Regions from separate parts of the Mesorhizobium sp. IMUNJ 23232 genome, predicted to be linked through region 3. Evidence: predicted binding sites of a transcription regulator. Region 3 holds the regulator's gene; each other region holds the start of a gene.

Region 1 (7,205 bases), on a different contig from region 3:
AGCGAGGAACGCAAGGCGGCCGAAACGGCAGTCATCATTGCAAGTCGGCTCGATCTCGACATCGAGACCCATGCTAATCTTGGCGAGAATGACCGGTCCTCGACTGGATTTCTCGAACCGCAAGCATTCGAGGCGGCCGCCGACCGGTTCTTCGCTGAACCCGAGGTTTCCTGGGACGGCTGGGAACGCGCAACCGACGCCTCGGCACGAATCACCCGTGCCGTCGATCGCATCCTCGATGCCCATGACCCGGTACTGCCGGTTCTCTTCGTCGGACATGGCGCAGTCGGCACGCTGCTCAAATGCCGGCTCGCCGGACGGTCGATCTCCCGCAGCGAAGACCAACCGGCCGGGGGCGGCAACATATTCGCATTTCGTCTTGTCGACCGCGCGCTTCTCTGCGACTGGACACCAATGGAGAGCTTCGACGGAGTCTTCGATGCCGCATGACGATATCGCCAAGCGCCTGATCGTCGGGCTCGACGTGCCGGACCTGAGGACGGCGCAAGCGGTCGTGCGCGACCTCGACGGCGTGGTTTCCTTCTATAAGATCGGCTACCAGCTCGCCTTCGCCGGCGGTCTGGCCTTTGCCCGCGAACTGGTCGAGTCGGGCAAGAGTGTCTTCCTCGACATGAAGCTGCTCGACATCGACAACACCGTGGCGAAAGGCGTCGAGAACATCGCCAGGATGGGCATGACCATGCTGACGCTGCACGCTTATCCGAAAGCGATGCGGGCGGCCGTCGAGGCGGCGCGCGGCACGCCGCTCTGCCTGCTGGCAGTCACCGTGCTGACCTCCATGGACGAGCAGGACCTGATCGACGCCGGTTACGAATACGACCCGCACACGCTGGTGCTGCGCCGCGCCGAGCAGGCCCGCATTGCCGGCATGGGTGGCATCGTCTGCTCCGCCGGCGAGGCCGCCGCCGCACGCAAGATCGTCGGGCCGGATATGGCTGTGGTGACGCCCGGCATACGGCCGGCCGGAGCCGAGCATGGCGACCAGAAGCGCGTGGTCGCGCCCGGGGATGCGATCCGGGCCGGCGCCAGCCACCTTGTCGTCGCCCGCCCGATCATCGCCGCGCCGGACCGACGCGACGCGGCCCAGGCGATCATCGCCGAGATGGCGGCGGCTGGACAAGCCGCCTGAGCGGCGACTTCGGCGCAGAGATCACGGAGGAAAAATGCCCAAGGGATACTGGATCGCCCGCGTCGATGTGCGCGATGCCGAAGGCTACAAGGCCTATGTCGCCGCGTCGAAACTTGCCTTCGACAAACATGGCGCAAAAATGCTGGCGCGCGGTGGCGCCCACGAACTGGCGGAAGGCCCTGGGCGGGGCCGCAATGTGGTGATCGAATTCGCGTCGCTTCAAGCCGCCCATGACTGCTACCACTCACCGGAATACCAGGCAGCCAAGGTGATCCGGCAGAAATACGCCGAGGGCGAGATCGTGCTGGTCGAGGGGGTCTGAGCCCGATCGGGTACCCCATTTCCCGGCCGTGATCTTGGACCAAAGGATGAGACCACCTCTCGCAGGCGCATCTATTGCATCGCAACAATAGATCGTTAACTTCGTTGTCTAACGATGGGCGGGTTGCCGCGCCGTCCGCGCGGCAGAGGGGTTGTTGCATGTTCTATCAGATGTATGAGATGAGCCACGCCGCGATGCAGCCCTATCGGGCCTATGCGGATGCGGTTCGGCTGTTCTATTCCAATCCCATAAACCCGCTGTCGCTGACGGCGTTCGGGCGCTCTGTGGCGGGGATGGCAGAGCTTTTCGAGCGCACCACCCGCCGCTATGGCAAGCCCGCTTTCAATATCGAAAAGACGGTCGTCGATTGGAAGCCGGTTGCGGTGGCCGAGAAGGTTGTCTGGTCGCGTCCCTTCTGCAACCTGATCCATTTCGTGCGCGACCTGCCGGCGCGGCGCAAAAACGACCCCAAGCTGCTGATCGTGGCGCCGATGTCCGGCCACTACGCGACGCTGCTGCGCGGGACCGTGGACGCCATGCTGCCGCATGCCGACGTTCATATCACCGACTGGACCGATGCCCGCATGGTGCCGGCCGCTGCAGGCCGCTTCGATCTCGACGATTATATCGACTACATCGTCGACATGCTGCACATGCTCGGGCCGAACACACATGTGATGGCGGTGTGCCAGCCTTCCGTGCCGGTGCTTGCAGCCGCGGCGCTGATGGAAGCGCGCGGCGACCGCTACGCTCCTTCGACCATGACGCTTATGGGCGGCCCGATCGACACGCGCCGCAACCCGACCGTCGTCAATCTGCTCGCCCAGGAGAAGGGCATCGACTGGTTCCGCGAGAATGTGATCATGCCGGTGCCGTGGCCGGCGCCTGGCGTCATGCGCGACGTCTATCCGGGTTTCCTGCAGCTTTCGGGGTTCATGAGCATGAACCTCGACCGCCACATCACGGCGCACAAGCAGTTCTTCATGCATCTGGTCAAAAACGACGGCGACAGCGCCGAGAAGCACCGTGACTTCTACGATGAATACCTGGCGGTGATGGATCTGACCGCCGAGTTCTATCTGCAGACGGTGGACACCGTGTTCGTCCGGCATGCTCTGCCGAAGGGCGAGATGACGCATCGCGGCACGCCCGTCGACCCGGCGGCGATCCGCAACATCGCCCTGCTCACCGTCGAGGGCGAGAATGACGACATTTCCGGTCTCGGCCAGACCCAGGCAGCGCACGACCTCTGTGTCAACATCCCGGACGACATGCGCGCCCACTACATGCAGCCGGCCGTCGGCCACTACGGCGTCTTCAACGGCTCGCGCTTCCGCGCCGAGATCCTGCCGCGCATCGTCGACTTCATGTCGAGCTACGGCAAGGACAACCGCGTGCCGCTCCGGCCGCGCCTCGTCAGCACCGCCAAGGCCTGATTCCCTTCGCACCTGCATCCTGGCTGATCGGCAGGGTCGAAGGGCGGCTTCTGCCCGCTTTACGAGCAGCCAAGTCTCGCTGCCTGTTGCAGATTCGTCGCGCATATACCCCGGCGGTAACCATCACGCGAAACTGTTCTCCCATATGAATTGACTTGGCCGGCAAATCGACCTTAACGTTTTGTTAACGACAAAGGGCGAGTGGGCTATGCAATCCTCTCCGCGGACGCGGCGCACGATGATGCGCATCGGCATGCTGGTGGCTTCGGCGACCGGTGCGCTGTCTGCCGGCAATGCCTTTGCCTCCCAGCCCATGATCACCGGCGGCCTCACCTCGCAGCCGATCGGCCACTACGAATTCTGCAAGGTCAATCCGGCCGAGTGTTCGATCCGCCCGCGCGACCGCGGGCCGGAGCGCATGTCCGGCGCGTTGTGGAGCCAATTGGTCAGCGTCAACGCAACCGTGAACGCGGTCGTCAAGCCGATGAACGACCTCGACATCTACGGCAAGGACGAGGTCTGGGCCTATCCGGACAAGGGTGTCGGCGACTGCGAGGACTATGTGCTGGAGAAGCGCCGCGAGTTGCAGCAGCGCGGCCTGTCGCTGGCGAACCTACTGGTGACGGTCGTGCGCAAGCCGGACGGCGAGGGCCATGCAGTGCTGACCGTGCGCACCGACAAGGGCGACTTCGTCCTCGACAACCTCACCAATTCGGTCCGCGACTGGAGCCAGACCGGCTATCGTTTCCTCAAGCGGCAGGCTTCGAACCATACCGGCCGCTGGGTGACCATCCGCGAAGGCTCCGCTCCGCTGGTCGGCTCTGTGCAATAGTTGATCGGTCGCCACGCCGATCATTCCATATCGCTCCAACGATCATCCCGGCTTCTATCCGCGCCGGTCTGCCCAAGCGCTAGATTAGGCAGGTCCCGGACATAGTCGCCTACGCCGCCTGCGCCAGTCTCTCCGCGGCGATGCGGTAGGAAATCGCTTCGGCGAGATGGATGCGGCGGACGGTCTCGCTCTCGTCCAGGTCGGCCAGCGTGCGCGCCACCTTCAGCACCCGATGATAGGCTCTCGCCGAGAAACCCAGCTTCTCGCTGGCGTCGCGCAACAGCGCTTCGCCAGCGGCGTCGGGCCGGGCGATCTCCTCGACCAGTGCTGTAGGGCAATGGGCATTCGTGGTGATCGACGCGCCGATCTCCTCGAAGCGCCGGCGCTGGATCGTCCGCGCGGCGGCGACACGCCTGGCGACGTCGGCGCTCGCTTCTGACTTCGCCGGCCGGATCAGGTCGCTCGCGCTGACCGCCGGAACCTCGATCCGCAGATCGATGCGGTCGAGCAGCGGCCCGGAAATCCGCCCCTGATACTCGGTGCGGCAGCGGTCGCCGCGCGCGCAGCGGAACCCCGGTTCGCCGGACATGCCGCAGCGGCACGGGTTCATCGCGGCGATCAGTTGCATCCGCGCCGGATAGGTGACGCGGGTGTTGGCGCGCGCGATCACGCATTCGCCGGCCTCGATCGGCTGGCGCAGCGAATCCAGCACGACCGGAGAGAATTCCGGGAATTCGTCGAGGAAAAGAACGCCATGATGCGCCAGTGACACCTCACCGGGGCGCACGCGCAGGCCGCCGCCGACCATCGCCGCCATCGAGGCGGAATGATGCGGGGCGCGGAACGGCCGGCGGTTGGTCAGCCGTCCGCCCGCAAGCTCGCCGGCGATCGAGGCCACCATCGACACTTCGAGAAGCTCCTTCGGCGACAGCGGCGGCAGGATCGATGGGAGCCGTTGCGCCAGCATGGATTTTCCCGAGCCGGGCGGGCCGATCATCAAGAGATTATGTCCACCGGCGGCCGCAACCTCCAGCGCCCGCCGCGCCGTCTCCTGGCCCTTGATGTCGGCAAGGTCCGGCAGATTGTCGGCCGGCACATGCACCTTCGCCTCTGGCCGCGCCAGCACCTGCGTGCCACGAAAATGGTTGGCGATGGCGACAAGGCTGCGCGGTGCAAGGATCTCGATCTCTTCGCCGGCCCATGCGGCTTCGGAGCCGCAAGCCGATGGGCAAATCAGGCCCTTGCCGTCGGCGTTGGCCCCGATTGCCGCCGGCAGCGTGCCGGCAACTGAGGCTATGGTGCCGTCGAGCGACAGTTCGCCGAGCACGACGTATCCCGACAGCGCATCGCCCGGCACCGCGCCGAGCGCGGCCATCAGGCCGAGTGCAATAGGCAGGTCGTAATGGCTGCCCTCCTTCGGAAGGTCGGCGGGCGCCAGATTGACAGTCACTTTCTTGGCCGGCATTGACAGGCCGGATGCGTGCAGCGCCGCCTGCACCCGCTCGCGGCTTTCGGCCACCGCCTTGTCGGGAAGCCCGACGATGTGGATGTTCGGTTTTCCCGGCGCGATCATCACCTGCACGTCGACGGGAACCGCCTCAATGCCCTGGAACGCCACCGTGCGTACGCGCGCGACCATGTAGCTTCTCCGATGCGCGGATGAAGAGCCCTGGCCCGCGCGAGAGGAGTGAAGCACAGATTTTTTATTTCATCAAGAACATTACAAGAACATTGTTCCGGATGAACGACGCCTTTCGTGGCGTGTTTGTTCAGGCCAGTTTCGCTTCCACCGCGTCCCAGAACAGGGCGGCGATATCGGCGCCGCCGAAACGCTTCACTTCGCGCACCCCGGTCGGCGAAGTGACGTTGATCTCGGTCATGTAGCCGCCGATCACGTCGATGCCGACCAGGATGAAACCGCGCTCTTTCAACGACGGGCCGATACGGGCGCAGATCTCGCGTTCCTGGTTGGTGAGTTCGGTCTTCTCGGCGCGGCCGCCGACATGCATGTTGGAGCGGCTGTCATGTTCGGCCGGCACGCGATTGATGGCGCCCGCCACTTCGCCGTCGATCAGGATGATGCGCTTGTCGCCCTTGCGCACGTCCTTCAGATAGCGTTGCACGATGAAGGGCTCGCGGAACATCTGGGCAAACATTTCGAGCAGCGAGGCGAGGTTGCGGTCGGCCTCGTGCAGATGAAAAATGCCGGCGCCGCCATTGCCGTACAGCGGCTTGATGATGATGTCGCCATGCTGCCTGCGGAAGGCCGCCACCTCCTGCGGGTCCTTGGTGATCAGCGTTTCCGGCATCAGGTCCGGGAATTCGGTGACGAATATCTTTTCCGGGCTGTTGCGCACCCAGGCCGGATCGTTGACCACCAGCGTCTTCGGATGGATGCGCTCGAGAATATGCGTCGTGGTGATGTAGTTCATGTCGAAAGGCGGGTCCTGCCGGAGCAGGATGACATCCATCTCCGACAAATCGGTCCTGACCGGGTCGCCGAGCGTGAAATGGCTGCCCTTCTCGTCGCGCACGGTCATCTCCTCGATGCGCGCAAACACCTTGCCGCCGGCCAGCGTCAGCCGGTCGGGCGTGTAGTGGAAGAGCGAGTGGCCGCGCCGCTGCGCTTCCAGCGAAAGGGCGAAGCTGGTGTCGCCGGCGATGTTCACCGTCGACACATGATCCATCTGGACGGCGATCTTGAGCGGCATGAGGCCCTTCCGCGTTGCGTTGCCCGTATCGGCACCGCATGTATCGCGTCCGGGTCATCCTGCCAATCGGCCAGCCTTGGCTGGAAGCAGGACAGCGCAAACGTTCGGACGCAAGGCCGGCGGCGTCTCGCCAACGGCGAAACGCCGCCGCAAGACCTATTCTCCTGTGAGAAGTTTGAGGTCGATCGAATTGGCCATGGCGTCATAACCCGCCGCATTCGGATGCAGGTGGTCACCCTTGTCGAATTCCGGCTTGATATAGCCGGGCTTTTGCGGGTCGACGACGACCTTGTCGAAATCGATGACGCCGTCGAACTCCTTGCTGTTGCGGATGAATTCGTTGACGGCAAGCCGGATCTTCTCCTTCTCGGGCGTATAATAACCTTCGAACGGCGTCCCGGCGAAGGAATCGCCGAACGGCGTCAGCGTCGCGCCGATGATGCGCATGCCGTCCGCGTGGGCGCGCGCGATGAGCTGCCGGTATCCGGCGATGATGTCCTCAGCGGTCGGCTCGGGATCATGCAGGGCCAGGCCCGAGCCCGGCCAGCCGATGTCGTTTATGCCCATCATCAAGACGACGGTGTCGGCATTCGGCTGGTTGAGCACGTCACGGTCGAAGCGCGCCAGGGCGTTGACGCCCATGCGGTCGCTCAGAACCTTGGCTCCCGAAATTCCCTGGTTGAGCACGGCGACCGGTGCGCCGCCCGCCTGCGCCAGCCGTTCGGCCAGCGTGTCCGGCCAGCGGTCGTTGCCG
Region 2 (7,205 bases), on a different contig from region 3:
CGCTCCGCCGCCTGTCAATGATCGAGGGTCCTGGCCGGCCCGTCGCGAACCGCCTTCGCCTATGTAGGTATGCCGGCCGCCATGTCGAGGCTCCGCCAAAGGCGGATTTAGGCGTCTTTGGCCGTGTTGGGCAAGCAAAAAGAACAAAGGCCGAACAACCCTCCTGACAAAGCCGTTGGGCCAGACGGGGCGATGCCGGCGTCGATCACATTTTTCGTAGGCTAAGCATCTTGGGTTGACGCGGGCGGCGTGGCTTGGCAAACTCTCTTTGTCGCCTGGGAAAAGATCAGTACGGCTGGTCGAAATGGCGGAAAAGCCGGTCTGCGAGACGCCGCGGACCAAATTCCCGGCTGGCATTTGTTGAACGAACACGGGAGCGAGGCATGACTCCACCGGGCAGTTCCACAAGGCTCCGCGCCTGAGCAGGAGCCGGCGGCAAGCGAACGGCCGGGATGATATCCGGCAGGCAGAGTTGGCCGTTTCCCCCCCACAATCAGAGACTGCTAGTCGGGTCGTTGGCTGACGCCGCGAAGCACCCGAATTGAAAGCCGGTAAAACACTCCCGGCAGGGGTAAAATCCCGGAAACCCTGTCCGCTCTGATGAGCGGCAGGGTTTCGTCTTTGTGGATGGCCCAGACAAAATCCTCTCCTGTCATCGCGTCGGATCGGCCTTGCCGTTAAGATGCCCGCGACCGTCCCTTACGAAGCCGGCAGGAGCCCAATGTCGAAAAACCATGAACTCGCCGGCCTGATCAAATGGTCCAACCGGGACGAATGGCAGGATCTGTTCGACGACGTCTTCGACGAGCATTTCGGCCTGGCTTTCGAGGACTACGGCATCGATTTCGAGCAATTGGAGAAACTGATCGGCGAAACGGAGATGCGCAATCTCTGGGGTTGCGCCTTCGAGGATTTCCTTACCCGGCCGGGATCGGAGGATGACGAACGCACCATCGTCGACGACTATTTGAAACGGCGCGGCTGGAAGGAATCCCCGTCGGTTCGCCGCTACATGGAGGCGCTCCGCGACTCGCTGTTCAGTCTCTACGAGGTCAGCGAGATCGTCCCCGGACAGTCCATGCTGTTGCGCGATCTGATCCGCGGTGGCGAACCCGTGCGCGTGACCGAACATACGGCGACGCGTAGCTTGCAGAATCTCGACCGGCTCGGCTGCAGGGTCGTCGAGGTGTCCGGAAAACACCGCCTCGCCGGCGGAATGGCGACTTTCAGCGAAGCAGCCTTTGCCGAGTTGATAGTGGCGGTTTCCGAGCCGTTGAAGCGTATAGTCGAGGAAGCATCGAAGCAGGAAAGTCCACCCGATGCCGATACGATGGGGATCGATTTTACGGAACTTGCCGAAACGATGTTCCTGCACGGCTCGGCGCCGGAGTTCACCGCGATCTGGCTGGAGGACCGGCTGAACGGCAAGATCGACAAGGTGCCGCCACCGCGTTTCAACAGTGATGGCGAGGAGCTTTCGTTCCACACGATCACCTATCCGCTGACGCCCGGCGCCTCGGTCGACGCGATAGCCCGGCGCCTCGGCGAAATTCCCGAACTGCTGGTGGAGGAAGAACATTTGTGGAACTGGACGGAACCCGCGGATGCCGGTGCTCCCGCCACGCCGTCCGCCAAGGTCTCGCATGTCGAGGGCGAGCGGCTGCATATCGAGCTTGAGGATGGCACGCCGGTTTTCGCCACGATCGAGCTGACGGCGGACATGCTGGTGGTGTCGGCCAATTCGAAGCAAAGGGCCGACCGCGCCAAGCTCATGCTGAAGTCGGTCCTCAAGGGACAGATCGGACAGCCCGGCACGCAGATTCATAACCTGGAAGAACTGGCCGCGTTGGAAGACGGCGAATCTCCTGCCGCGGACGATGTCCTCGCGAAGCTCCTGGATCTGCCGCTTGACGTACTCGATGACGCGACGCCGCGCGAAGCCGTCAGGACCGAAAAAGGACGGAACCAGGTCGTGAAATGGCTTGAGGAAACGGAGGAATGGGCCAAGGAACGCCCTGAACTCGCCGGCTACGATTTCGGCTGGATGTGGGAGGAACTCGGGATCACCGACCGCAGGAGCAGGCCGAATTGAAACCAAGCTCGCCTTCCGCCTGACGGCCGGATCAGCGCGGCTGCGTCGGCAGCGTGCCAGCGCGTATGTCGACCCTGAGATAGCCTGAAATCTTGACGTCCCAGTCGCCCATGCGGATGAAGCCGTCGCCGTCCTTGGACGCCGGCTCCAGCGGTTCAGCGAGCGGCTTGACGATTGGTTCCGGCTGCTGGACGCCGGGGAGGGTGGTCTTGGGTATTTGGTCGGCGAACGCCGGCGCGGTGGCGGCGGATGCGGCCAGTACCAGGACGGCGACAGGAAGACGAGCAAGGATCATCTCGCAGATTATAGGTGCGATGCCGCCGAAAGCAAAACGCCACCGCCTGCGCTCCTGACATTTTTCGCTGGCGTTAAGTGAACAAAACAAGTACAAAACAAATTGTGGACAGGCCGCATGAATTTCCGTCGAGCGCCGCGCCGGGCGCGCCGATCGGATAGGATGCGGCCGAGCTTGCAGACAGCCAAACTTAGGACAAGCGCGGAGAAGTGTTATGGCGGGTAGCGTGAACAAGGTCATTCTGGTGGGCAATCTGGGCGCTGACCCGGAAATTCGTCGGCTGAATTCGGGCGATCCGGTCGTCAATTTCCGCATCGCCACCTCGGAGACCTGGCGCGACAAGAACTCCGGCGAGCGCAAGGAAAAGACGGAGTGGCACAACGTCGTGGTCTTCAACGACAACCTCGCCAAGGTGGCCGAGCAGTATCTGAAGAAGGGCATGAAGGTCTATGTTGAGGGTCAGTTGCAGACCCGCAAATGGCAGGACCAGAGCGGCCAGGACCGCTACACCACCGAGGTGGTGCTGCAGAAATTTCGGGGCGAGTTGCAGATGCTCGACGCGCGCGGTCAGGGCGGCGACGGCGGCCAGGTCGGTTATTCCGGCGGCGGGCGATCGGATTTCGGCCAGTCTTCGCCCGGCGATGATTACGGCGGCGGACGCGGCGGCGGAGGTGGTTCGCGTGGCGGCGGTGGCGGTTCGTCCCGTGACCTCGACGACGAGATTCCGTTCTGAGCTGATTGCCGCGCCGAAGCGGCGTTTCGCCGCTTCGGTCCATGCAATTCTTGATCGATTGCCGGTGCTTACGCCGCCATCAGCGCCTTGATGCCGTCGGCGACGAACTGCACCGCCAAGGCGGCGAGGATGACGCCGAGCAGGCGGGTGAGAATCGTGCGGCCGGTCTGGCCGAGAAAACGGTCGACGCGCTCGGCAAGCACGAAGACGAGATAGGTGAGCCCCAGGCAGACCAGGATGATGCCGACCAGCGCGCTTTTCGCCGTAATGCCCTGAAAGCTGCCGGAGAGCAGAACCGTCGCCGAGATCGCGCCAGGTCCGGCGATCAGCGGGATGGCGAGCGGGAAGGCGGCGATATCCTGGATCTGGTCCCTGGTGATCGCCATGTCGGCGCTTTTCTCCTTGCGGTCCTGGCGCCGCTCGAACACCATCTCGAAGGCGATGTAGAAAAGCAGCAGCCCGCCGGCGACGCGGAAAGCCGGCAGCGTGATGCCAAGTCCGCTGAGCACAACCGCGCCCACGATGGCGAACAGGATCAGGATCGCCGAGGCGATCATGGTGGCGCGGACCGAAACCTGGGTCCGCTGCTCGCGGCTCATGCCGCGTGTCAGGGCGAGGAACAGCGGCGCCAGCCCCGGCGGATCGATGGTCACCAGCATCGTCAGGAAGGCGTTGAGAAGACTGTCGTAGCTCGGCACGTTCCCCTCCGCGCCCGGGATTTTTCCAAGTCGTAGCGTGTGCGCGCCGAACTTGCCAGAGCGACCTTCTTGCACGCAATGCCAACGGTTTCTGGGCCGGCCTCGATCAAGGCGCGTGCCTTGGCGATCCGATCGGGCGACGGTTGCGACACTTTGCTGCCGTAATTTCCCGGTCTATGCGCCATCGCTTGCGGCGACATTTCGACCGGTCTTCCTATCGCGATGAAATCGCTTGGGAAAACGGTCCGGCAAAAAGCCGTGCAAAGTCGCCGGCGGCAGGCCCGGATATTGGAGAAAACGCCGCCGTTCCTATATAAGCGGAAGATGATTCCCGAACCTTTTTTGTGATCGATTTTGACCGACCAGACCCCTCCGCGCGGCCCCGAAGACCCATCCGGCATCGAGCCGATCTCCATCATCGAGGAGATGCAGCGTTCCTACCTCGATTACGCCATGAGCGTGATCGTCAGCCGCGCGCTGCCCGACGTGCGCGACGGGCTGAAGCCGGTGCACCGCCGCATCCTCTTCGCCTCGCATGAGAGCGGCTATCACTGGAACCGCAAATATGTGAAGTCGGCGCGTCCGGTCGCAGACGTCATGGGTAAATACCATCCCCATGGCGACGCCTCGATCTATGACGCGCTGGTGCGCATGGCGCAGGACTGGTCGATGCGCGTGCCGCTCATCGACGGGCAGGGCAATTTCGGCTCGATCGACGGCGATCCACCGGCGGCGATGCGCTACACGGAATCGCGCCTCACCAAGGTCGCGCACGAACTGCTCGAGGACATCGACAAGGAGACCGTCGATTTCCAGGACACTTATGATGCTTCCGGAGAAGAGCCGAAGGTTCTGCCGGCCCGTTTTCCGAACCTGCTGGTCAACGGCTCCGGCGGCATCGCCGTCGGCATGGCGACCAACATCCCGCCACACAATCTCGTCGAGGTCGTCAACGCCTGCATCGCGCTGATCGATAATCCGGCGATCGATCTGCCGGAGCTGATGGAGATTATCCCAGGGCCGGATTTCCCGACCGGCGGCATCATCCTCGGCCGCTCCGGCATCTACAACGCCTATGCCACCGGCCGCGGCTCGATCATCATGCGCGGCAAGGTGCATACGGAAACGATCCGTGGCGACCGCGAGGCGATTATCGTCACCGAAATCCCCTTCCAGGTGAACAAGGCGACGATGCAGGAGAAGATGGCCGAACTGGTGCGCGACAAGCGCATCGAGGGCATCTCCGACATCCGCGACGAGAGCGACCGGCAAGGCTACCGCGTCGTCATCGAGCTGAAGCGCGACGCCAACGCCGAGGTCATCCTCAACCAGCTCTACCGCTTCACGCCGCTGCAGACCTCGTTCGGCGCCAATGTGGTGGCGCTGAACGGCGGCAAGCCGGAAGTGCTGTCGCTGATCGACATGCTGAAGGCTTTCGTCTCCTTCCGCGAGGAGGTGATCAGCCGCCGCACCAAATATCTGCTGCGCAAGGCGCGAGACCGCGCCCATATCCTCGTCGGCCTGGCGATTGCCGTCGCCAACATCGACGAAGTGATCAAGGTGATCCGCAACGCCTCCGACCCGGCAACGGCGCGCGAGCAGTTGATGACGCGGCGCTGGCCGGCGGCCGACGTCGAGGCGCTGATCCGGCTGATCGACGATCCGCGCCACCGCATCAACGAGGACGGCACCTACAACCTTTCGGAAGAACAGGCGCGCGCCATTCTTGCGCTGCAACTGTCGCGCCTCACCGCGCTCGGCCGCGACGAGATCGCCGACGAGCTCAACAAGATCGGCGCGGAAATCTCTGATTTCCTTGACATTTTGTCGTCTCGCGCGCGCATCATGCAGATCGTCAAGGACGAGCTTGCGGTGGTACGCGATGAGTTCGGCACGCCGCGCCGCACCGAGCTTGTCGATGGCGGCGCCGATATGGACGACGAAGACCTGATCCAGCGCGAGGACATGGTCGTCACGGTCACCCATGCCGGCTACATCAAGCGCGTGCCGCTGTCGATCTACCGGGCGCAGGCGCGCGGCGGCAAGGGCCGCTCGGGCATGGCGACCAAGGACGAGGATTTCGTCACCCGCCTGTTCGTCGCCAACACCCACACGCCGGTGCTGTTCTTCTCGTCGCGTGGCATCGTCTACAAGGAAAAGGTCTGGCGGCTGCCGATCGGCAATCCGCAATCGCGCGGCAAGGCGCTCATCAACCTGCTGCCGATCGAGAGCGGCGACCGCATCACCGCGATCCTGCCGCTGCCCGACGAGTCGGAGTGGGGCACGCTCGACGTGATGTTCGCGACCACGCGCGGCACCGTGCGGCGCAACAAGCTCAGCGACTTTGCCGACGTCAAGCGCAACGGCAAGATCGCCATGAAGTTCGATGAAGAGGGCGACGCGATCCTCGCCGTCGAGACCTGTACTGATAATGACGACGTGCTGCTGACCGCCGACAGCGGGCAGTGCATCCGGTTCGAGGTCAGTGATGTGCGCGTCTTTGCTGGCCGTTCCTCCCAGGGCGTGCGTGGCATCTCGATGGGTGAAGGCGATCGTGCCATCTCGATGACCATTATTGAGCATGTCGACGCGTCGCCGGCCGAGCGCTCCGCCTATCTGAAGCGATCCGTCGCGGAGCGCCGGCTGCTCTCCGAGGCCGGCGAGGAGGAGGACGTCGCGCTGACCAATGAGGAGGTCGGCGAGGATGCGCAGCTTTCCGACGAGCGCTACGAGGTGCTGAAGGCGCACGAGCAGTTCGTGCTGACCGTCACCGAATATGGCTACGGCAAGCGCTCCTCGTCCTATGATTTCCGCCTCACCAATCGCGGCGGCAAGGGCATCCGAGCCACCGACGTGTCGAAGGTCGACGAGATCGGGCGCCTGATCGCTGCCTTCCCGGTCGGCAATGACGACCAGATCATGCTGGTGTCGGACGGCGGCACGGTGATCCGCGTGCCCGTCCACAACATCCGCTTCGCCAGCCGCGCCACCAAGGGCGTCACCATCTTCAACACCGGCGAAGGCGAGAAGGTCGTGTCGGTCGAGCGCATTTCCGAGCCGGAGTCGGATGAGGAAGAGGTCCCGCAGGCCGAGGCAGGGCAAGCCGAACCGCCCTCTGAGCCTTCGCCGGAATAGTTTTGCATGACGGCGCGGCCGCTCGCCGCGCCGTCGCAGCCATATCGCCGGATCGATCCGCCGCCACGCCCGCAACGATCCGTCGGGCGCGCCGGGGCGGCGGCTCTGTTACTTTCCTTGTCCGGCGCGCATTTTGCCCGTTACAGTCGGCTTCTACGACAGGGTTCAGCCAGTTTCACCGGCGCTGCGCGTCCGGTCCGCTGGCGGAAGGAGCGACCCATGACCGAAGCTACGGCGGTTGCCGAGACCGAG
Region 3 (7,205 bases):
CGTCATCGCCGCCACCAACCGGGGCCGCTGGATCGATCATTTGACCCGGGTCATCGGCCTGGTCGGCTATTCCATCCCGATCTTCTGGATGGGACTGATCGGCCTGCTTGTCTTTTATTCCTGGCTCGACCTCGTCGCCGGCCCCGGGCGTTTGGACATCGCCTATGACGGGCTGGTCGAGCCCGTCACCGGGCTGATCACCATCGACAGCGCGATGTCCGGGGATTGGGACGTATTCTTCAACGCCCTTTCCCACCTTATCCTGCCGGCAAGCCTGCTCGGCTATCTCACGCTCGCCTATGTTTCACGCATGACACGCAGCTTCATGCTGGCGCAGTTGAACCAGGAATACATCCTGACCGCGCGCGCCAAGGGCATGACCGAGCGCCGCGTGGTCTGGCGTCACGCGCTCGGCAACATCGTCGTGCCGCTGATTACCGTCGTGGCGCTGAGCTACGCTTCGCTGCTGGAGGGGGCCGTGCTGACCGAGACGGTGTTCGCCTGGCCCGGACTTGGCCTCTACATCACCCGCTCGCTGTTCAATGCGGACATGAACGCCGTGCTTGGCGGAACCATGCTGATCGGCGCGATCTTCGTCTGCCTCAACGTCTTCTGCGACATGCTTTACCGGCTGCTCGACCCGAGGGCGCGGACATGACCGCGCGCGACTGGCTGCTCACCGACACGCCCGGTTCGCGCCGTCAGGCCTCGTTCGGCCACTGGTATCGCAACTGGCTGGCTTTTCGAGGCAATCCCTTGGCCATGGTCGGCTTCGCGATCGTGCTGGCGCTGATCCTTGTCGCAGTGCTGGCGCCGGTGCTGCCGCTGCAGTCGCCGACCTTGCAGTCGCTCTCGACACGACTGCAGCCGCCGAGCGCCGAGCACTGGTTCGGCACCGACGAACTCGGCCGCGACATCCTTTCGCGCGTCGCCTGGGGCGCGCGGATCACACTTACCATCGTCATCATGGTGGTGGTGATCGTGGTGCCGATCGGCCTGCTGATCGGTACCATCTCCGGCTACATCGGCGGGGCGGTCGACGTTGTGCTGATGCGCATCACCGACATTTTTCTCGCCTTCCCACGGCTGATCCTGGCGCTCGCCTTCGTCGCGGCGATCAAGCCGGGGCTGGAAAGCGCCATCATCGCCATCGCCCTCACCTCCTGGCCGCCATATGCCCGTATCGCACGCGCCGAGACGATCACCGTGCGCAACGCCGATTTCGTCAAGGCTGCCCGCCTGCAAGGTGCTTCCCGCTTCCGCATCATCTGGCACTATATCGTACCGCTTTGCACCGCCTCGGTGATCGTGCGCATGACGCTCGACATGGCGGGAATCATCCTGACCGCCGCCGGCCTCGGCTTCCTCGGCCTCGGCGCCCAGCCGCCGACGCCGGAATGGGGCGCCATGATCTCCACCGGCCGCGACTACCTGCTCGACCAATGGTGGGTGGCGACGATCCCCGGCATCGCCATCTTCGTCGTCAGCCTCGGCTTCAACCTGCTCGGCGACGGCCTGCGCGACGTGTTGGACCCGAAGCGCTCATGAGCGAACCGATCCTCAACGTCGAGAATTTGCGAGTCACCTTCCCGACCTATCAGGGTTTTATGGACGTGGTTCGCGGCGTCAGCTTTTCGCTTGGCCGCGAAAGATTGGGCATTGTCGGCGAATCCGGCTCCGGCAAGTCGCTCACCGGCCGCTCGATCATGCGGCTCGTCCCGCCGCCCGGCCGCGTCAGCGCCGACCGGCTTTCCTTCATGGGCCTGGACCTGCTCCAGGTGCCTGCAAAGGAGATGCCGAAGATCCGTGGCAAGCGGATATCCATGGTGCTGCAGGATCCGAAATTCTCGCTCAACCCGGTGATGACGGTCGGCCAGCAGATCGAGGAGGCGTTCCGGCTGCATGTCGCCAGGGATCGCAAGCTTGCCCGTGCGAAAAGCATCGAGGCGCTGAAGGCGGTAAAGATCCGCGACCCGGAGGCGGTCTACCACCTCTATCCGCACCAGCTATCCGGCGGCATGGGCCAGCGCGTGATGATCGCCATGATGCTCATCCCTGAACCGCAATTGCTGATCGCCGACGAGCCGACCTCGGCGCTCGACGTAACCGTGCAGCTCCAGGTGTTGGCGATCCTCGACGACCTCGTACGCGAGCGCGGCATGAGCCTGATCCTCATCAGCCACGACCTCGGCATGGTCTCGGCCTTCTGCGACCGCGTGATGATCATGTATGCCGGCAAGGTGGTCGAAACCGTCAAGGCGAGCGACCTCCACCGGGTCCAGCATCCCTATGCAAAAGGCCTGCTCGCTTCCTCGCCGCGCCTTGGCGACGACCGGCCGGAACTGCCCGTCCTGCAACGCGACGCGAGCTGGGCAAGATGACCGCGCCGATGATCGCGATCGAAAATCTAGGCATCAGCTTCGGCAAAGGCGCGCGCCGGCTCGATGCCGTGCGCGACGTTTCGCTGGCCGTGGCCGAGGGCGAGGCGTTCGGGCTGGTGGGCGAATCCGGATCGGGCAAGTCGACGGTGCTGAACGCCGTAGCGGGCCTGATCGCCGACTATTCCGGAACGATCCGCATCGGCGGAAACGCGGTCGCGCCGGCGCGCAGCCATGCGCAGCGGCGGCTGATCCAGATGGTTTTTCAGGACCCCTACGGCTCGCTCCACCCGCGTCACACCGTCGACAAGGTGCTGTCGGAACCGGCGCGCATCCATGGGCTGTCCGACGTGGAAAAGCGCGTCGAACGCGCGCTTTCAGATGTCGGACTGAAACCCGAACACCGTTTTCGGTTTCCGCACCAGCTTTCCGGCGGCCAGCGCCAGCGCGTGGCGATTGCCCGCGCCATCATCCTGGAGCCACGCGGTCTTCTCCTCGACGAACCGACCTCGGCGCTCGACGTCTCCGTTCAGGCGGAAGTGCTCAACCTCTTGCGGCGCCTGCGACGCGAGCGTGGCTTCACCACCATCATGGTCAGCCACAATCTGGCTGTCGTTTCCTACATGTGCGACCGCGTCGCGGTGATGAACCGAGGCCGCATCCTCGAGACCCTGACCAGCGCCGACCTGGCCGCCGGACGGTTCGAGCATGCCTATACGCGGCAACTTTTCCGGGCGAGTTCTGGCTATGACCGTGAGTTGCTGGGCGATTTGTGGGAAGAGGCCTGATATCCACGATCTCCTCCGCGGCAACCGGGCCAAGTCTCGACCGGAGAGCACCGACGCATGATTTTGATTTCTTGGTTGCCCGGATCTTAACCCGATATTTAACGGTTGCGGAACACAACTGGAACAGATAGTGTTTGTTCTGGTTTTGTTTTTGGTGCGATTCTTGATGGGGCCGAGATGCTGACACGCAAGCAACACGAACTCCTGCTTTTCATCCACGAGAGATTGAAGGAGTCCGGTATTCCGCCCTCCTTCGACGAAATGAAGGAAGCCCTTGATCTGGCGTCGAAATCCGGCATTCACCGGCTGATCACGGCGCTGGAGGAACGCGGGTTCATTCGCCGGCTGCCGAACCGGGCGCGGGCCCTTGAAGTGCTCCGACTGCCCGATTCGATCGCCCCCGGCTTGAATGCAGCCCGGAAATTTTCACCAAGCGTGATCGAGGGTAGTCTTGGCAAGCGGTCGGCCGAACCGTCCCGCACTCCCTCCGCCGGCAATGACGATGTCGGTTCCGGGATCACGATCCCCGTCATGGGCCGCATCGCGGCCGGTGTGCCGATCGATGCGATCCAGCATCGGACGCATTCCATATCGGTGCCGCCCGAAATGCTGTCCGGCGGCGAACACTACGCGCTTGAGGTCAAGGGCGACTCGATGATCGAGGCGGGCATCCTCGATGGCGACACGGTGATCATCCGCAATGCCAATACAGCCACGCCCGGTGAGATCGTCGTGGCACTGGTCGACGACCAGGAAGCGACGCTGAAACGCTTCCGCAGGAAGGGCGCATCAATCGCACTGGAAGCGGCCAACCCGGCTTACGAGACGCGCATCTACGGCCCGGACCGGGTCCGGGTGCAAGGCAGGCTGGTTGGCCTGATCCGGCGCTACTGATTTTCCGTCGGCGCTTGGGCGGGCATCTTGCGCTGGTAGGGCGGAAGCCCGCGGGCCTCGCGGGAGAATATGCGGTTGCTGTGCCACGGGCGATCGGCGGAGCCGATGGCAAAGTGAACCTCGGCGGCATCGTCACTGCCCAGAGACAGGTAGACCGCTGCGCTTCCGTGGCGGGCGAGTTCTCGCTTTGTAACGACGGCGACGGCAGGATTTGCGCATTTCAACGGCACGGTCGCGTCGTCGAGGATTATGACGCCGGCAAAGGAACAGGCGATCCTGGCTTCCTCTGGGTCTGACGTATGAATGATCGCGGCTCCGGATGGATGCCAGCCGAGGCAGGTTATGTCGTCGCACAGGAAGGCACGGACTGAATCGTCCGCGGCGCTCTCTTCGAAGGAAGCAGCCGTGAAATTGTCGGCATTCGGGCCTTGAACTGAAGCTACCAGCCTTGTCGACAAGGACGCGTCGGACGAAGTGACGTTGCCGCTATTGCCATATCCGTTGCCTTTCTGACCTCCAGTCTCCACCGTTTCACTTGCGATCGAGGCTATCGGCGGATCCGGTCCAAAATCCTTCGTCGGCTTATGAAGACCGTCGGCCTGCAAGGTTCGTTTCCAGTTCTCCGCCGTGAAGACATTTGGCCGCGGCCTGTTGACCGCCATCAGCCTCTCGCCGGTGAGAAACCCCACCAGTCGGGCGTCCTCCGACACCAGCACGTCAGGCGTGCGCGTGGCGCCCAGCGTCAAAAGACCGGCGAGCGCAAACGGCAACGCGAGAAGCCGCAGCCAGGTTGTTGCGACGGTCGCGACGATCAGGGCAATAGTCAGGAGAACCACGGATTTTCCCGATATCAGCCCGACCGCATCGATCGGCGAGCGCGCGGAAAACCATTTCGCGACCTCGATCATCGCGGTGATCCCCTTGCCCATCACGTCGAGGAACGGCCCGTCGAAGCCGAACGGCATGGCGACAGACGCGAGCACCGCAAAGGGTACGACCAGCAGCGACACGATCGGCATCGCGGCCAGATTGGCGGCGAGGCTGAGCGGCGCGATCCGCTGAAAGTGATAGGCGCCGAAGGCCGCCGTTGCGAGACCGGCGACCAGGGAGGTGAGCAGCAACCCGACGACAAGCGCGCAGGCACGCCGCGCCGCAAGCGAAACCAGGCCTCTTCTGGGATGAAATGATCCGGTGCCGCTGCGTCGTTCTGTCCAGAAGGCGTACGCTCCGACAAGCGCCGCGGTCGCGGCAAAGGACATCTGGAAGCTTGGGCCAATGACCTCGTGCGGGGTGATCGCCAGCACGATGATCGCCGAGATCGCCAGATTGCGCATTGTCAGCGCCGCCCGATCGAAAATCAGCGCGATCAGCATGACGGCAAGCATCAGGAAACTGCGCTGCGCCGCGACCTCGCCGCCGGAAATGGCGAGATAAGCGGCGATGGCGGCGAGACCGGCCAGTGCAGCATATTTCCGGACCGGACGGCGCGACGAGATGCCGGGGAAAAGCGCGAATCCGGCCCTCAGCGCGCCGATGACCACGCCGGCGACAAGCGCCATATGCAGGCCGGAGATCGAGATGATATGGTAGAGGCCGGTACGGCGCAAAGCCTCGCTGACGTCGTTCGGGATTCCGGCGCGCACCCCGACGACCAGCGCGGCAGCGATTTCGCCCTCGGCGCCGCCGATGCGCTGCCGGATGCGTGCGGCGATGTCGTTTCGGGCATTCTCGATGAGCGTGCCGATCCGGTCGGCGAATCCCGGATCCGGCCGCGGGACCAGTTCCGGTCCCTTCATGAAATAGCCGCTCGCGCCGATGCCGTCGAAATAGCTCTCGAAGGAGAAATCGTAGCTGTCGGGGCGCACCGGCCCGGAGGGCGGCCGCAGCCGGACGAGGCCATTGACGATGGAACCCGCCTCGATGCCCGCCGGCGCCTTGCGAGCGGTCGCGCGGATACGGTCGGGTGCATAGCGAAGTTTCGGCCGCTCGGTCGCCATCAGATCAATGGTCAGCCGGGCGCGGCCGTTGGACAGCGGTTCGATGCTGACGACGCGCCCGGTGATGCGGGTCGACACATCGCCGCCGAGCATTTTGGTGCCCATGCGCCAGGTTTCGCCCTTGGCCAGCAGGATGCCGCAGAAGGTCAGCATAACCGCCAGTGCCGTCAGTTGCGGAATGCGTCCGCGCGGCAAAAAGGCCGCCGAAGCAACGGAGGCTAACAGACCGGCCGAAATCGATAGGAAACCCGGTTCGAAGGGCAGACCGAAATATACGAAGGCGCCGGCAGCGAGAAATACCGGGACGAGCAGAAACAGCGTCCCGCGCTCCCCTTCAAGCGTAGCCGCGTATTGCAGGACGACGGCCGCCCGGGCCGCCATGACGGGTACGGGCGGCAAGGTTTTTCCCGCGCGCGACCACTGCTCGATCCAGGTCCGGCGCGCAGGCACGACGACAAGCTCGCGGGATGTCGCGGGGACAGAGCGGGCCGCGGCCTCCATGTCCATCTTGCGGAACAGGAACCGTTCGTTCAGATCGCCTGCCGACACCTCCGACATGGCTTTCACTCAACCGGCGCCAAGGTTTTGCGGCGCATCGTGCAAGGCTGCGACTGCGCCCTTGCACCCCCGACCTTCTATGCTACATGAACGCCAATCTTTTTCCATGCACCGTCGGCGCGGACGCGCGGGGCGGTCTTCTTCCTTCGGAAATCTTTATGTCCCGCCCCGTCGTCACACGTTTTGCCCCCTCGCCCACCGGCTACCTCCATATCGGCGGCGCCCGCACCGCGCTGTTCAACTGGCTCTACGCCAAGCATACCGGCGGCCAGATGCTTCTCCGCATCGAGGATACGGATCGCGAGCGTTCCACCGACGCGGCGACGGCGGCGATCCTCGACGGGCTGACCTGGCTGGGCCTGAAATGGGACGGCGAGCCGATTTCGCAGTTCGAGCGCGCGCCGCGCCACCGCGAGGTGGCGGAGCAACTCGTCCGCATGGGCAAGGCTTACTATGCCTACGAGACCCCCGCGGAACTCGATGCCATGCGCGAGAAGGCGCGCGCCGAGGGCCGTCCGCCCCGCTATGACGGCAGTTGGCGCGACCGCGATCCGGCGCAAGCGCCGGCAGGCGTCAAGGGCGCCATCCGC
Region 4 (7,205 bases), on a different contig from region 3:
GGATTTTTAGCAGCCGTCACACCCCCGTCACAAACCCGTCCAGCACCTTCTTCTGCCCAGCCCGGTCAAAATCGATGGTCAGCTTGTTGCCTTCGATGGCCGAAATATTGCCGTTGCCGAATTTCTGGTGGAAGACGCGGTCACCGACATTGAAGGGGGAGGGGGTGTCGGCGACGGATTTGGCGACCAGTTCGCCGTCGATGGTTTTGCCTTTCACCGAGCCGCGCCCGGCGCCGTAGCCGGAATCGGTTTCGCCGTAGCCGATGCGCTCGACGGCGTGGCCGGAGCGGGTGCCCCAGTTGCGGTCGGTGGCTTCCGTGCGGTTCTGCTGGGCGCGCTGCCAGCCGGGGGTGGCGTAAGAGTTGGAGAAGGCGCGGCCGGCATCGCCGCCGGATGGGCCGCGCTGGTCGCCGCGCGCGGAAAAATTTCCCGAGGGCGAGCCGATGCTGTCGAAGCGCGAGGCGCCATAGGGATTTTGTCGGCCGGCCGAGAAACCGGCGGAGCGGCCGCCGCCATAGGGGTTGCCGTAGCCGCCGTAGGAATTGCCGCCTTCCTGCACCTCGACATGTTTTTCCGGCAGCTCGTCGAGGAAACGCGAGGGGATGGTCGACTGCCACAGGCCGTGGATGCGCCGGTTCGACACGAACCATATGTGAAGATTCTTCTTGGCGCGGGTGACGCCGACATAGGCAAGGCGGCGCTCCTCCTCCAGGCCGGAGCGGCCGCCCTCGTCGAGCGCGCGCTGGTGCGGGAACAGGCCTTCCTCCCAGCCGGGCAGGAAGACCGTCTCGAACTCCAGCCCTTTTGCCGAATGCAGCGTCATGATCGAGACGGCGTCGAGCTCGGCGTTCTGCTCTGCGTCCATGACCAGCGCGACATGCTCCAAAAAGGAGCGCAGCGACTCGTATTCCTCCATGGAGCGGATGAGCTCTTTCAGGTTCTCCAGCCGGCCGGGGGCTTCCGCCGAGCGGTCGTTCTTCCACATCTCGGTGTAGCCGGATTCTTCCAGAATGGTTTCCGCGAGCTCGGTGTGCGGCTGGGTTTCCAACAACTCCTGCCAGCGGGAGAAATTGGCGGCGAGCTGGCGAAGTGCTGCGCGCGGTTTGGGCTTCAGTTCGTCGCTTTCGGCGAGCTTTTCGGCGGCGGCGAGCATCGGGATGCCGAGCGCACGCGCCGTGTCGTGGACCTGGCGCACGGCGCTTTCGCCAAGCCCGCGCTTCGGCACGTTGACGATGCGCTCGAAGGCGAGGTCGTCGGCGGGCTGCGCGACGACGCGGAGATACGCCATGGCGTCGCGGATCTCCTGGCGCTCGTAAAAGCGCGGCCCGCCGATGACGCGGTAGTTGAGGCCCAGCGTCACGAAGCGGTCCTCGAACTCGCGCATCTGGAAGGAGGCGCGCACCAGGATCGCCATGTCGTTGAGCAGGTGGTTCTGGCGCTGGTATTGCTCGATGGTCTCGCCGACGGCGCGGGCTTCCTCCTCGGAGTCCCAGGCGGCGTGGACGTTGACCTTGCCTTCCTCGGGGTCGTCGCGGTCGGTGAACAGGGTTTTTCCGAGCCGGCCCTCATTGTGGGCGATGAGGTGGGAGGCGGCGCCCAATATATGGGCGGTGGAGCGGTAGTTGCGCTCCAGCCGGATGATGGTGGCGCCCGGAAAATCCTTGTCGAAGCGCAGGATGTTGTCCACTTCCGCGCCGCGCCAGCCATAGATCGACTGGTCGTCGTCGCCGACGCAGCAGATATTTACGGGGGCCTTACCCTCCCCTGGAGGGGGAGGGTCGGCGCGAAGCGCCGGGGTGGGGTGTTTGTCGAAGTCACCCCCACCCGCGCCGCTGCGCGGCGCGACCTCCCCCCTTGAGGGGGAGGTGGGGCGCGAACCCGTTGGCCTCTGCGCCAAGAGCCTGAGCCACATGTACTGCGCGGTGTTGGTGTCCTGGTACTCGTCGACCAGAATGTACTTGAACCGGCGATGATACTCCGCCAGCACGTCGTGGTGGGTGCGGAAGATGCGGATGGGGTGGCACAAAAGGTCGCCGAAGTCGCAGGCGTTCAGCGTCGTGAGGCGGTCCTGGTAGGCCTTGTAGAGCTCGCGGCCCTTGCCGTTGGCGAAGCTGCGCGCGTCGCCTTCGGGGATTTCGGAAGGGCCGAGACCCTTGTTCTTCCAGCCGTCGATCATCTGTGCGAACTGGCGCGCCGGCCAGCGCTTGTCGTCAAGACCTTCGGCCTGGATGAGCTGCTTGATCAGCCGGATCTGGTCGTCGGTGTCGAGAATGGTGAAGTCGGAGCGCAGGCCGGCGAGCTCGGCGTGGCGGCGCAGCATTTTTACGCCGATCGAGTGGAAGGTGCCGAGCCAGGGCATGCCTTCGACCTGCTCGCCGACCAGGATGCCGACGCGCTGCTTCATCTCGCGCGCGGCCTTGTTGGTGAAGGTGACGGCGAGGATTTGGCTCGGCCAGGCGCGGCCGGTGGCGAGGATGTGGGCGATGCGGGTGGTGAGCACGCGGGTCTTGCCGGTGCCGGCGCCGGCCAGAACCAGAACCGGGCCTTCGGTGGTCTCCACCGCCAGCCGTTGTTCCGGGTTCAGGCCGTTCAAATAGGCCGGCGGATTGTTGTGGCCGGCGCGCGCTGCCATGGCTCGGGCGGCGATGCCGGACGCACGTTGCGGCGCGCGCGCGACTTCACCGTGCGGCGGACGCGGTGCGTCGTCGTCGAAGAACGGGATGTCGTCGGGCTGGCCGGCCATGACCCCGAATGTAGTGATTCGGCCGGGAAAGGCCAGCGGCGTTTCCGTTTTGTACCGAAAAGCAAGAGGGGACAAGCAGGGATCGAGGAATTATTTCCTTCGACGGCCCGGCAACTTTGCCCGGCGCTACAAAATCCCGTTCGCAATGCCTATCTATGGGAAAATCCAAACCGAAGGAGCGAAGACATGGCGACTGAACGCGCAGTGCTGGCGGGTGGCTGTTTCTGGGGCATGCAGGACCTGATCCGCCGGCGTCCGGGCGTGATCTCCACCCGCGTGGGTTATTCCGGCGGCGACGTGGCGAACGCGACCTACCGCAACCACGGCAGCCACGCCGAGGCGATCGAGATCCTGTTCGACCCGGCAAAGACCAGCTACCGCGACATCCTCGAATTCTTCTTCCAGATCCACGACCCGAGCACCCGCAACCGGCAGGGCAACGACGTCGGCGCGAGCTACCGCTCGGCGATTTTCTATATCGGCGACGAGCAGAAGAGCGTGGCGGAAGATACCATCGCGGACGTCGACGCCTCCGGACTGTGGCCGGGCAAGGTGGTGACCGAGGTGGTGCCGGCCGGCGATTTCTGGCAGGCCGAGCCGGAGCACCAGGATTATCTCGAGCGCTACCCGAACGGCTACACCTGCCATTTTCCGCGGCCGAACTGGAAGCTGCCGAGAAGGGAGCAGCGCAAGAGCGCGTGACGCCTTCTCAGGCCCGGACGGGCCGGCGCGAAGTCACCGCCGCAAGCAGCAGCATCGGGATCGCCGGATTGACGATCTGGATCGCGACGAGGGCGGTCTCGCCGATCCAGCCGGCGAGATAGGCTTTCAGCGAGAGCAAAAGCACGGCGTGGATCAGGATGCCGGCCAGCACGGTCGCGGCGACCGCCGGCACGCCCAGATCCGGCCGCCGCAGGGCAATCCAGAAGGTTCTGAGCGCCAGCGGCAGGAACAGCAGGATCGCGGTGACGAGGCCGGGATTGTAGCCGCCGTTCGCCAGCGCCGGCCCGATATGCGCGACCGCGTTGACCGACACCACGCCGAAGAAGCTGAGCGCGATTGCCGGCCAGCGACGCCCGAGCAGGGCCGAGACCGGGCCGGCCAGCCATACCAGAGGGATGTTCACCGCCGTGATGAAGGCTTCGGGGACTGGGCAGGTGGCCGTGTCGGCAAAGCCGAACGTTTCGCACATCATGGCGCGGAAGGCGTAGCGCTGGCCTTCTGCGTCGATGCCGTGCTCCTCGAACTGGTGTAGCAGGTAGGCCGCGGTGGCCGCCCAGGCGAGCCACACAATGTCACGGCTGCGCGGCACCGTGTGGTCGCCTCGCAGATCGCCGAACAGCAGACCGGCGAGCACCACGGCCGCGAAGCCTAATCCGATCCATGGCCAAAGATGCGGGAACGAGGACATGGAGGCAGCTTAGATGCCGCCCCGCGCCTCCGCCAGCCCACGCGCTTGGCACCCACGCAAAAGTTGTGGCAGCGCTTGCGATCGTTGACGCCGGCCGCCTTTGCTTCTGGCAGGCCCAGCCCGAGCACCAGAATTATCTGGAATGCTACCCCGAACGGCTCACCTGCCATTTTCCGAGAACCGAACTGGAGGCCGACCGGCCGTGAGGCGGCGTGGAAAAAGCGCGTGAAGCGGCCTGCGCGGTATTCTGTGTTGCGCCCATTGAGGTTCGAACTTGAAGCACAGCTCAGGGTGGTGGAAGATTAACATTACCCGCCTTCGGCCCGGACTATTCCCATTTTTCAATACATGCCGTACTGTTCAAGAGACAATGGCAAGTTTTTCTTGCCACGGCTGCTTGCGATTGAAATACGCCGGCAGCAACCGAGATTGTGCGCAGATTCAGATTGTTGCGCTCTGACCTTGAAGCAAATTGGCGAGCTGTAGTTCGGCCCGCTTCATTTTGAAATTGAGCCGTGCACGTCAGCGTCCTGTCGCAGGCCGCAGTATCGAGGCGTTGCATGTGGAGGTTTTTGGCCCGGTTTCCTGACTGCACCCATCACCTTGACGCGAGAGGCACGACACATGTCCCAGACCACACAGACCGGCAGTCCCGAGACCCGCAGCGAGGCCGGGGGAGCGCGAGCGCCCGACATGAAGTTCGAGATCGTGATCATCCCGGTGTCGGATGTCGCGCGCGCCAAGCAATTCTACGCCGGCCTGGGCTGGAGGCAGGACGCCGAGTTCGCTTCCGGTGACGACTTCCACATCATGCAGTTCACGCCGCCGGGATCGGGGTGCTCGATCATCTTCGGCAAGAACGTCACTGCCGCGGCGCCCGGTTCGGCGCGCGGATTGTACCTGATCGTCTCGGACATCGAGGCGGTGCGCACGCACCTGCTTGGCCGAGGCGTTGCGGTCAGCGAGGTGTTCCATGGCGCCGACGGCGTCTATGCGGGCGGCGATGAACCCTACCTGTTCGGGCGAATTCGGGTGAACGGTCCGGACCCCGAGCGCCGCAGCTATCGATCGTTTGCGTCGTTCAGCGATCCGGACGGCAATGGCTGGCTGCTCCAGGAGGTCACCCAGCGTTTGCCAGGCCGCGTCGATCCCGATGTTGTGACGATCACCTCTGCCACCGAGCTCGCAGCGGCGTTGCGGCGCGCGGGGGCCGCGCATGGAGAGCATGAGAAGCGGACGGGCGGCGAATACGACGTCAACTGGCCAGACTGGTACGCCGAATACATGTTCAACGAACAGACCGGCAAGCCACTGCCGGAATGAGCGACGGCGGGTGCGTGTCGGAGGCAACGGATTTCGTTTTCACGGCCTATGGAAAGAGGTGAGCTTGCAACGGTGCGGCTGGAAAGTATGGCTGGCGGTCCGAGTGCCGCCGACGATGCGCGACGTTTCACAATTCGCTATCGATAAGTATCGTTCTCGCTGAGACATTCCCGCAACAGTTGTGGAACAATGCAGTCACTGCTAGTTTCTAACTTCGCGCGGTTCTTGGGAGGGCACCATGCTTATCAGCGAATTCATTTCCGGCGTCTCGCCTGATTTCACGATTGAGCGGAGCGGCAATCAGGTCACGCTGTCGTTTTCCTACTATCTGACGGGATATCTGGACGAGGAACTCGGATATTATGTCTGGGACGGCGAGATCGGCGCCGAACTGGGCGTGTTCAGCGGATATGTCCATCAGACGCTGGACGGGCCGATGGACCTCCAGTTCACTGCAACGCTCGCGTCAGGCGTTACGGCCAGCGGCTCCTATTACCTGAACGACAATATCGGCGGCGCCGCACTGACAAGTGACTTTACCGTAACCTTGTTTGATGTGGCGGCGGACTTTACCGGAACGGCCGGCTCGGATGTTGTCTTCGGATCGGCTCAGGCCGACAAGTTGCGCGGTGGAGAGGGGAACGACTTTCTCATCGGCGGCGCGGGCGATGACACGCTGGCCGGCGGAGACGGTGACGATGTACTGAGCGACGGCGAAGGTTCGAACTATATCAGCGGCGGCCTCGGACGCGACACCGTCTCCTATGCGGATTCTCCCACAAGGATGTGGATCCAACTGATGGATCTCTGGGGTCACGGTCAGAATGGGGTGTTCGATCACTACAACTCGATCGAGAACCTCATCGGATCGAAATACAACGATACCTTGATGGGGAATGATGGCGCCAATCTGATCGTGGGCGGCGGAGGTGTCGATTCCATGCGCGGACTTGGGGGAAATGACACGATCATAGGCGGCAACATCGCGAATGTGATGCAGGGCGAGGGCGGAAACGACGTCCTCATTGGTGGCTCCGGGGTCAATAGCTTCTTTGGCGGCGAGGGGGCGGACAAAATATATGGAGGAGCCGGAAACGACTCAGCCAGTTACTACGGTGCCGCTACCGGCGTTATCGTGTCGCTCGTCGATCAGTCGATCAACACCGGCGAGGCTGCTGGCGACACATTGGTCAGCATCGAGGACCTGAGCGGTTCCGACTATACCGACACGCTCTATGGCGATGGCAACGCGAACAGGTTGTACGGCGGCGGGGGCGACGACACGCTGTTCGGGAACGCAGCCGATGACACTCTGATCGGCAGCTCCGGAGACGACATTCTGTGTGGCGGCGCCGGTGCGGACGCGCTGTGGGGCATTGAGAACAGCGGGGGCGATACTGGTGGCAACGATACCGCGTCCTACCAGACGGCTACGGCAAGAGTCGTGGCCAGCCTTCAGAACAGCGCCAACAACACCGGCGATGCGGCGGGCGACAAATATTCCCGAATCGACAACCTTCTCGGGTCCGACAATGGAGACTCGCTAGCTGGTAACGGCTTTGGCAATGTTATCGATGGCGGCGCCGGGAACGACACGCTGCGCGGCTATGGCGGCAACGACAAATTGATAGGAGGGGGCGGCCAGGACATTTTTGTATTTAGCTCGGTCCTGAGCGCAAGTGCCAACGTTGAGACAATCGCCGACTTCAACGCGGCGGACGACACGAT

Evidence for each region. Region 3 encodes LexA, which represses DNA repair genes until DNA is damaged. Its sites were predicted from a motif close to TGTTCNNNNTGTGTTCNG; they were not measured.
Region 1: a site for LexA is predicted at 5,454-5,471, ahead of ACH196_RS28330 (YifB family Mg chelatase-like AAA ATPase). Genes of this name have one in related genera too.
Region 2: a site for LexA is predicted at 2,465-2,482, ahead of ACH196_RS17385 (single-stranded DNA-binding protein). Genes of this name have one in related genera too.
Region 4: a site for LexA is predicted at 2,783-2,800, ahead of ACH196_RS05535 (ATP-dependent helicase). Genes of this name have one in related genera too.

Annotation. Positions count from the first base shown of each region.
Region 1 is NZ_JBIRCY010000050.1:2,126-9,330, forward strand. Features, by position in the region: gene ACH196_RS28305 (histidine phosphatase family protein) at 1-450, shown strand, start outside; gene pyrF (orotidine-5'-phosphate decarboxylase) at 440-1,150, shown strand; gene ACH196_RS28315 (DUF1330 domain-containing protein) at 1,185-1,472, shown strand; gene ACH196_RS28320 (polyhydroxyalkanoate depolymerase) at 1,631-2,908, shown strand; gene ACH196_RS28325 (transglutaminase-like cysteine peptidase) at 3,117-3,740, shown strand; gene ACH196_RS28330 (YifB family Mg chelatase-like AAA ATPase) at 3,850-5,379, opposite strand; gene gshB (glutathione synthase) at 5,510-6,451, opposite strand; gene ACH196_RS28340 (SGNH/GDSL hydrolase family protein) at 6,608-7,205, opposite strand, start outside.
Region 2 is NZ_JBIRCY010000022.1:74,611-81,815, reverse strand. Features, by position in the region: gene ACH196_RS17395 (hypothetical protein) at 722-2,092, shown strand; gene ACH196_RS17390 (hypothetical protein) at 2,124-2,387, opposite strand; gene ACH196_RS17385 (single-stranded DNA-binding protein) at 2,602-3,120, shown strand; gene ACH196_RS17380 (MarC family protein) at 3,189-3,818, opposite strand; gene gyrA (DNA gyrase subunit A) at 4,173-6,953, shown strand; gene ACH196_RS17370 (tetratricopeptide repeat protein) at 7,173-7,205, shown strand, end outside.
Region 3 is NZ_JBIRCY010000060.1:436-7,640, forward strand. Features, by position in the region: gene ACH196_RS30315 (ABC transporter permease) at 1-658, shown strand, start outside; gene nikC (nickel transporter permease) at 655-1,548, shown strand; gene ACH196_RS30325 (ABC transporter ATP-binding protein) at 1,545-2,381, shown strand; gene ACH196_RS30330 (ABC transporter ATP-binding protein) at 2,378-3,166, shown strand; gene lexA (transcriptional repressor LexA) at 3,344-4,060, shown strand; gene ACH196_RS30340 (ComEC/Rec2 family competence protein) at 4,054-6,615, opposite strand; gene gltX (glutamate--tRNA ligase) at 6,774-7,205, shown strand, end outside.
Region 4 is NZ_JBIRCY010000005.1:150,462-157,666, forward strand. Features, by position in the region: gene ACH196_RS05530 (hypothetical protein) at 1-10, shown strand, start outside; gene ACH196_RS05535 (ATP-dependent helicase) at 17-2,743, opposite strand; gene msrA (peptide-methionine (S)-S-oxide reductase MsrA) at 2,930-3,445, shown strand; gene ACH196_RS05545 (HXXEE domain-containing protein) at 3,453-4,154, opposite strand; partial or broken gene ACH196_RS05550 (peptide-methionine (S)-S-oxide reductase) at 4,259-4,367, shown strand; gene ACH196_RS05555 (VOC family protein) at 4,848-5,477, shown strand; gene ACH196_RS05560 (hypothetical protein) at 5,914-7,205, shown strand, end outside.